DNA from 2 places in the Fusicatenibacter faecihominis genome. Region 2 is predicted to be linked to the other one. Evidence: predicted binding sites of a transcription regulator. Region 2 holds the regulator's gene; the other holds the start of a gene.
The links. The regulator HrcA, encoded in region 2, represses chaperone genes, less so after heat shock. The targets are predictions, from matches to a motif close to TGTTAGCACTCNNNNNNNNNGAGTGCTAACA.

Region 1 (3,747 bases), on a different contig from region 2:
CATCTGCATCGATACGCTGGAAATGGATATTTTCCTTCTCTTTCTCACGCTCGATATGGGTGATAAAAGCGGAATCAATGTTGTGTTTCAGGATAACGGCGTTCATACCCTGCTCCCGGAACATGTTGATGTACTGGCTCTGCTGGATCTCATCGGTCACATAGTAGATCGTGGTCTGCGGTTTCTTCTCGTCCTCTTTCTTCTCAGCGGAATCGGTTGTCTCCTCGGCCTTTTCCTCGGTTTTTTCTTCCTCAGCCGGTTTTACGGATGTGATGTAATCCGGGAAAGTGAAGTATTTGCCGTTCAGATCTTTCAGCAGGGTGTAATCCAGGACTTTTTCGCTGAATTTCGGCTCTTTGATGCAGCCGTATTTGATGAAGGGGCTGATATCGTCCCAGTATTTCTCGTAGTTCTCACGGTCGGTCTTGCACATACCGGTGAGCTTGTCTGCCACTTTCTTGGTGATATAATCGGAAATCTTCTTCACGAAACCGTCGTTCTGCAGAGCGCTTCTGGAAACGTTCAGCGGCAGATCCGGGCAGTCGATGACACCCTTTAAGAGCATCAGAAATTCCGGAATTACCTCTTTGATGTTGTCGGCGATGAAGACCTGGTTGTTGTAGAGTTTGATGGTTCCCTCGATGGAATCATACTCGGTGTTGATCTTCGGGAAGTAGAGGATACCTTTCAGGTTGAAGGGGTAATCCATGTTCAGATGGATCCAGAACAGGGGCTCCTTGTAATCCATGAAGACTTTGCGGTAAAATTCTTTGTACTCTTCCTCGGTACACTCGTTGGGATGCTTGGTCCACAGCGGATGGGTATCGCTGATGGAAACCGGACGTTTGTTGATCTTTACCTGATCTTTGGCCGGGGAAACAACAACGGTCTCTTTCTCACCCTTGTCATTTTCTTTCTCTTCGGTCTTTGCATCCTCGTGGATGTGCTCAACTACCACATCGTCGTCGCGAAGCTCGCTCTCGTCGATGGTTTCGTACTCCTGGGGAGCGTTGGCCTTGCTCAGGAAAATCTCGGTCGGCATGAAGGAACAGTATTTCTCCAGTACCTCGCGGACGCGGTACTCATTGGCGAACTCCACGCTCTCCTCATTCAGAAAAAGGGTGATCTCTGTTCCAACGGTTACCTTCTCACCGTCGCCGATGGAATACTCGGAACCGCCGTCGCACTCCCAGTGAACGGGTTTTGCTCCTTCTTTATAGGAAAGGGTATCGATGTGAACGTCGTCGGCTACCATAAATGCAGAATAGAAGCCCAGTCCGAAATGGCCGATGATCTCATCGTTGTTTGCTTTGTCTTTGTATTTCTCCAGAAAGTCGGTAGCGCCGGAGAAAGCGATCTGGGTGATGTATTTTTCTACCTCATCCTCGTCCATGCCGAGACCGTTGTCAATGAATTTCAGGGTCTTGGCATCCGGATCGCAGATGACTTCGATTTTTGCCTTGTAATTGTCCGGGAAGGTGTACTGGCCCATGGCTTCCAGCTTTTTCAGTTTGGTGATGGCGTCGCAGCCGTTGGAAATCAGCTCACGGACAAAGATATCATGGTCGGAATAGAGCCATTTTTTTATGATCGGGAAAATATTTTCACTGTTAATGGATAAATTACCGGTTTTACTCATATTGAAACACTCCTTTTTTTCTATAGATCGACGGGCTCTCTGGCCCCTGCTGTTTCTCAGTGTAATACCTTTCCAGTGAAAAGTCAAGAGAAAATCAGCACTCAAACAAGGTGAGTGCTAACAAAAATCTCTAAAAAATATAAAGTTTTTATAAAGTCGTGAAGGGAATCCCGTGTTTCCGGAAAAAAGCCGCCGCCAGTTCGTCCCAGAGCTGGGAGAGGGTCTTATCGAGGGAGAAGGTTTTCAGGGAGGTGCCGGTGGTAACGGTGAGCTTCTGTCCGTCATAGAGGACGTTCAGGAAAAGGCCGCCGATCTCCTCGGGCCGGATAGAAAGGTGGTTCTGAAGGATGAGTTTTTCCACATTTTTCGGAGCGAGAGAGAAGACGATTTTCATGGCGAGGGGCGTCTTCTTTCCTTTAATAAGGGAGAGGGCAAAAGGCCGCAGCTGTTCCCAGTAGGAGTAGGTGGTAAGTTCAGCCATTTCCGCCTCATCGGAAGAAAAATAGTCTTTATGCAGATGACCGTCGATGAAAAAGGTGTTAAAGGTCGTGATAGAAGCCTCCGTCAGAAGAAAGCGGTCGAAGGTGTTAGATAAGAGAAGATGGGACATGAAGCTCTTCACGTCCTGGATCTGAAATGCGCGCATGGATAAAACCTCCGGAAAAATCATTTCCTATATCATAGCCCGAATTCCGGGATTTGACAAGTTTTTAAAAAAAACTCTTTTCAAACCTCTGGGGATATGCTATGATGAGGTAGTATTTAAAACTACGTTTCGTAACAGTTCAGAACAGAAGCTAGCGATAGCAGCGATAGTGCGAAGCACGGGGTGATGAGTCCCGGTGGGACTCGTTTATCACCGACCGAAGCGGAGCGAAGAACTGTGGCTTTGTACTGAACGATAGAAATCCATATTTGGAGGAATGATATATGAGCTTCAAGGTAGTAATTGACAGCTGCGGCGAACTGACCGACGAGATGAAAGCCAGCGGCTGTTTTGAGACGGCGTCTCTTATGATACAGGTAGACGATCACAATATTGTAGATGATGCAACTTTTGACCAGGCAGATTTCCTGAGACGGGTGGCGGCCAGCCCCAACTGTCCGAAATCCTCTTGCCCTTCCCCGGAGGCCTATCGGGCTGCTTTTGACTGTGACGCGGACCATGTGTTTGCAGTCACCTTATCCTCAAAACTCAGCGGTTCCTACAACAGCGCCGTTCTGGGAATGAACCTTCTGAAAGAGGAGAAGCCGGACGCAAAAGTTTATATCTTCGATTCCCGTTCCGCTTCCATCGGCGAGACCCTCATCGGTCTGAAAATCCAGGAGTGCGAGGAGCAGGGACTTCCCTTTGAGGAGATCATCGACAAGGTAGAAGCCTATATCGACAGCCAGATGACCTGGTTTGTTCTCGAAAATCTGGAGACCTTACGGAAAAACGGTCGCTTAAGCAAAGTGAAAGCCTTTGTGGCAACGGCTCTTCGGATCAAACCGGTGATGGTATCCACGCCGGAGGGCGAGATCACCCAGCTGGATCAGGCCAGAGGCATGAACAAAGCCCTGGTTCGTATGGTGGACAGCATTGTGGAGAAAGTGGTAAACCCGGATGAGACTGTGATCGCCATTTCCCACTGCAACTGCCCGGAGCGTGCCCAGATGGTAAAAGAGACCCTGATCAACCGGATTCATCCCAAGGGAATTTTCGTTGTAGATACAGCCGGAATCAGCAGCATGTATGCCAACGACGGCGGAATTATCGTTGTTGCCTGACTTTTGAAACAGATTAGAGGCATATTCCAGGTTTGTTTCGCTGAATAGTTTGTATTTTTGTTAAAAAGTACATGCATTTTTCACAAATCTATTGTATAATAAGGAAAATGGCTGTGAAGGGAGACGACATGGCCAGGAAAGACTTTACAAGGAGTGGAAAAAATGAGCCAGGCAAAAGTAGACAAGTATAAGGAGCAGAAAAAGAACCGCGACAAGATCATGAAGCGCGAGAAGAGGGAGCGTATTCTTGCGGAAGTCATTGTCTGCGTGGTTGTGGTTGCTCTGATCGGATGGGCAGGATATTCTTTCTACCAGAACCACAAGCCTACGGTAGTGAA
Region 2 (3,747 bases):
TCGATGATAGATACATCAAAGGTACCGCCGCCCAGGTCGTATACCATGATCTTCTGCTCATTCTCGTTGTCCAGGCCGTATGCCAGTGCAGCTGCGGTCGGCTCGTTGATGATACGTTTTACATCCAGGCCTGCGATCTTACCTGCATCCTTGGTTGCCTGACGCTGTGCGTCGTTGAAGTATGCCGGAACGGTGATAACTGCCTCGGTTACTTTCTCACCGAGATAGTTCTCAGCGTCCGCTTTCAGTTTCTGAAGGATCATTGCGGAGATCTCCTGCGGAGAGTATTTCTTTCCTTCGATCTCTACTCTGAAATCGCTTCCCATATGTCTTTTAATGGAAGAGATAGTTCTGTCAGAGTTGGTAACAGCCTGACGTTTTGCAGGCTCACCTACCAGTCTTTCGCCTGTTTTTGTAAATGCTACTACAGACGGTGTGGTTCTGGAACCTTCTGTATTTGTAACAACTACCGGTTTTCCACCTTCCATGACTGCTACGCAGCTATTTGTTGTACCTAAGTCAATACCAATAATCTTGCTCATGATCAATTCCTCCTGTACTTATTTGCTTATTGTCTATATCTGAAATCCGCTTTTCGCGGATGAACCTGGATGAATCAGACATCCATCAGTTGGCTACCTTTACCATACTGTGGCGTACCACGGAATCGTGATACATGTAGCCTTTCTGAAATTCCTCTATTACTACATTTTCGCCCTGTTCGTCATCCTCCACATGCATCACTGCATTATGGAAATTCGGATCAAAGGGCTGGCCGACAGCCTCGATGGGTTTTACTCCCAGCTCATCGAATACGGTGAGCAACTGTTTGTAAACCTTATCCACACCGGCCACGAAGGGGTCTTCCTTCTGATCTTCGGGAACAGATGCAAGACCGCGCTCGAAGTTGTCAACCACCGGAAGCAGTTTCTCAACCACGCTTTTTGCACCCATCTCAAACATTCCAGATTTTTCTTTCTCGGTCCGTTTGCGGAAGTTATCAAACTCAGCCATCTGGCGTCTCAGTTTATCGGTAAGATCTTCAATCTGAGTATCTTTTTTGTCTTTCTTTTTCTTTCCAAAGAAGCCTTTTTTCTCTGAAACATTTTCCTCTTCGGTCTCTGTTCCCTCCGCATGTTCTGCCTGCTTCTCAGTCTCTTCTGCGGTCTCCTCTCTGGTTGTCTTTTCTTCCTCAGAAGCTTTTACTTCTTCGGAATCCATTGTTTTCTTTGTTTCCTCAGCCACGTTTGTTACCGCCCTTCTTTGTTCTTATTAAAAATCAGATCCAGCTGATTGGTCAGCGTTTTCAGATTGTCAACCACTTTTTCGTAATCCATTCGCTTCGGTCCTACGATGCCGATCGTACCTCTCATGCCTTCGCCCAGCTCATAGGTAGTAGTTACCACGCTGCAGTCCTTCATGGTCTGCCCCGGCGTCTCATTGCCGATGTAAACCTGGATGCCGGTATCCTCGCCGTCCTTCATGTCTTCCATGAGGCTTGCGAGCTGCTGCTTATCCTCAAAGGCACTGATGAGAGCGCTGGCCTTCGTGCTGTCCGCCAGCTCCGGGTACTTGAAAATGTTCGTCGTACCGCTGGTGTAAACCTCCAGGTCGTCATCCATCTGAATGGCCTCTGCCACCGCATCCAGCACGCTGTTGATAACCTCACTATGGATGCCCGCCTGCTCTTTCAGTTTGGCGATGGTGGAAAGATTGATCTCTTCCATCGTCAGGCCGTTCAGGCTGGTGTTCAGCAGAATGTTCAGCTTCAGGATCGTCTCATTGTCCAGGCCGTGGCTGATGGGAATGACTTTGTTCTTCACCACATTGCCTTCCGCTACCACAACCGCCAACAGCTGATCTTCGCTGATCACCGACAGCTGGATAAATTTCAGCTTCGTCCGGTGATACTGAGGCGAGGTAATCATGGTGGCGTAGTTGGTATTGGCTGCCAAGACCTTGGCCATCTGCTTTAATACCAGTTCCATCTTGTCCTGCCGCTGGATCATGAGCTCCTTCATCTCGGTGACTTCCTGCTCCTTCTCCTTCATGAGCTGATCGACGTAAAACCGATAACCCATATCGGAGGGAATCCGTCCTGCCGAGGTGTGAGGCTGAATGATGTAACCCATCTCCTCGAGATCCGACATTTCATTACGAATGGTTGCGGAGCTTAACCCCAAGTCTGCATATTTGGAAATCGTTCTGGAACCTACCGGCTCTCCCGTTTCCAGATAGTTCTGGATAATCGCATGTAGGATTTTCTGCTTGCGCTCATCAAGTTCCTGCATTCTCAAGGTCTCCTTTCTTCTAGAGAGTGAATCTTCTGTGGTCCGCCCACATCCTTTCGGATGTTGTTAGCACTCATCTCTATAGAGTGCTAACATCTATGTACATAACATATCACCAGACCCCACCTTTGTCAATAGGCATTTTCAGTTTTTTTGTGAAAAAAATGTGAAACATCGCTTTCTTGACAGCGACTTCCAGCTGAGATATATTTATAGTAACTACAAAGAAAGGCGCCGTCTTACGAGACGGCAGAGCGTATTCTATGAAAAAGAGAAAAAAATCCGGCTTTGCCAACTTCGGTATCCTGCTGGCAGTCCTGACGATCCTGGTGCTCCTTGCCGGAGCCGTTTACCTCACCTTCTACATGAGCGGCAAGTCCATCAGCGTCCTGAAAAACGGCTTCAGCGGCGATATCATCACGATCCAGGAGCCTGACATCTATATCACGGAGACGGAAGGCGCCGCAGGCCACAGCTTCATCTTTGTGGGCGATTCCCGGACCGCCGGTATGGCGACCGCGGTGAAAGCCCATGAGCCCTCCGACACCTGCCGCTTCATCGCAAAGGAAGGCGAAGGCTACGAATGGCTGAAAAATGAAGGTACCAGCGAACTGGCCGCCGCCCTTTCCGAGACGCCAGATACCACGGTGATCCTGAATCTGGGCGTCAACGATATCACAGAAGCTGACGCTTACATTTCCTATTATAAACAGCTCTTCGCTTCTTATCCCGGCACCGATTTCCATCTGATGTCGGTAAATCCGGTCAGCGATGACTGCCCCACCGTCACCAACGCGGCGATCGACGCCTTCAATCAGAAGATCAAAGCAGCTTTCCCGGATGAGTACCTGGACGTTTACAATTATCTTCTCACCGGTGATTTTTCCACGGTGGACGGCCTTCATTACACGGACAGCACTTATCTTTCCATTCACTATTATTTAGCACAGCGAATATTAAGTAACTGACACCTTGACTTGTCTGATTTTTCATCTGCTGCGTTGTCGTCAATCGACGTAGCCACCGCTACGCCTCATTCCTCCGCCTTGCATATGAAGAAATCATCCGGCGTCAATGTATCAGAAACTTAATTTTACTGTACCAGCCAATCGTCTGACCGCCGCCTGAGCTTAAAACAATCTAAAAAAGACAGCTTCTCTGCTTTATGACAAGCAGTGAGGCTGTCTTTTCTTTATGATAATAGAAACTCCGCCAGTACCGGGTTGGAAAGATCGATGCCGCGGCTCGTGAGCCGGACAAAATCGCCCTCCTCCTCGATGAGGCCATCCTCTTCCAGTTTTTCCAGCTCCCGCCAGTAAACGACGTTCAGATCGCAGGAAAAAGTCTCTTTAAATTTCTTTCTGGAAACGCCATTAAGGACCCGAAGCCCCAGAAACATCGTCTCCTCGATCTGATTGTCCTTGGTGAGCACCAGAAATTCCTTTTTGGAAAAATC

Region 1: a site for HrcA is predicted at 1,732-1,762, ahead of htpG (molecular chaperone HtpG). Genes of this name have one in related genera too.

What each region holds. Positions count from the first base shown of each region.
Region 1 is NZ_JAJEPR010000014.1:32,416-36,162, reverse strand. It holds gene htpG (molecular chaperone HtpG) at 1-1,639, opposite strand, end outside; gene LKD71_RS09670 (DUF5721 family protein) at 1,788-2,285, opposite strand; gene LKD71_RS09665 (DegV family protein) at 2,570-3,409, shown strand; gene LKD71_RS09660 (hypothetical protein) at 3,572-3,747, shown strand, end outside.
Region 2 is NZ_JAJEPR010000023.1:12,538-16,284, reverse strand. It holds gene dnaK (molecular chaperone DnaK) at 1-542, opposite strand, end outside; gene grpE (nucleotide exchange factor GrpE) at 628-1,221, opposite strand; gene hrcA (heat-inducible transcriptional repressor HrcA) at 1,251-2,291, opposite strand; gene LKD71_RS12475 (SGNH/GDSL hydrolase family protein) at 2,555-3,259, shown strand; gene hemW (radical SAM family heme chaperone HemW) at 3,484-3,747, opposite strand, start outside.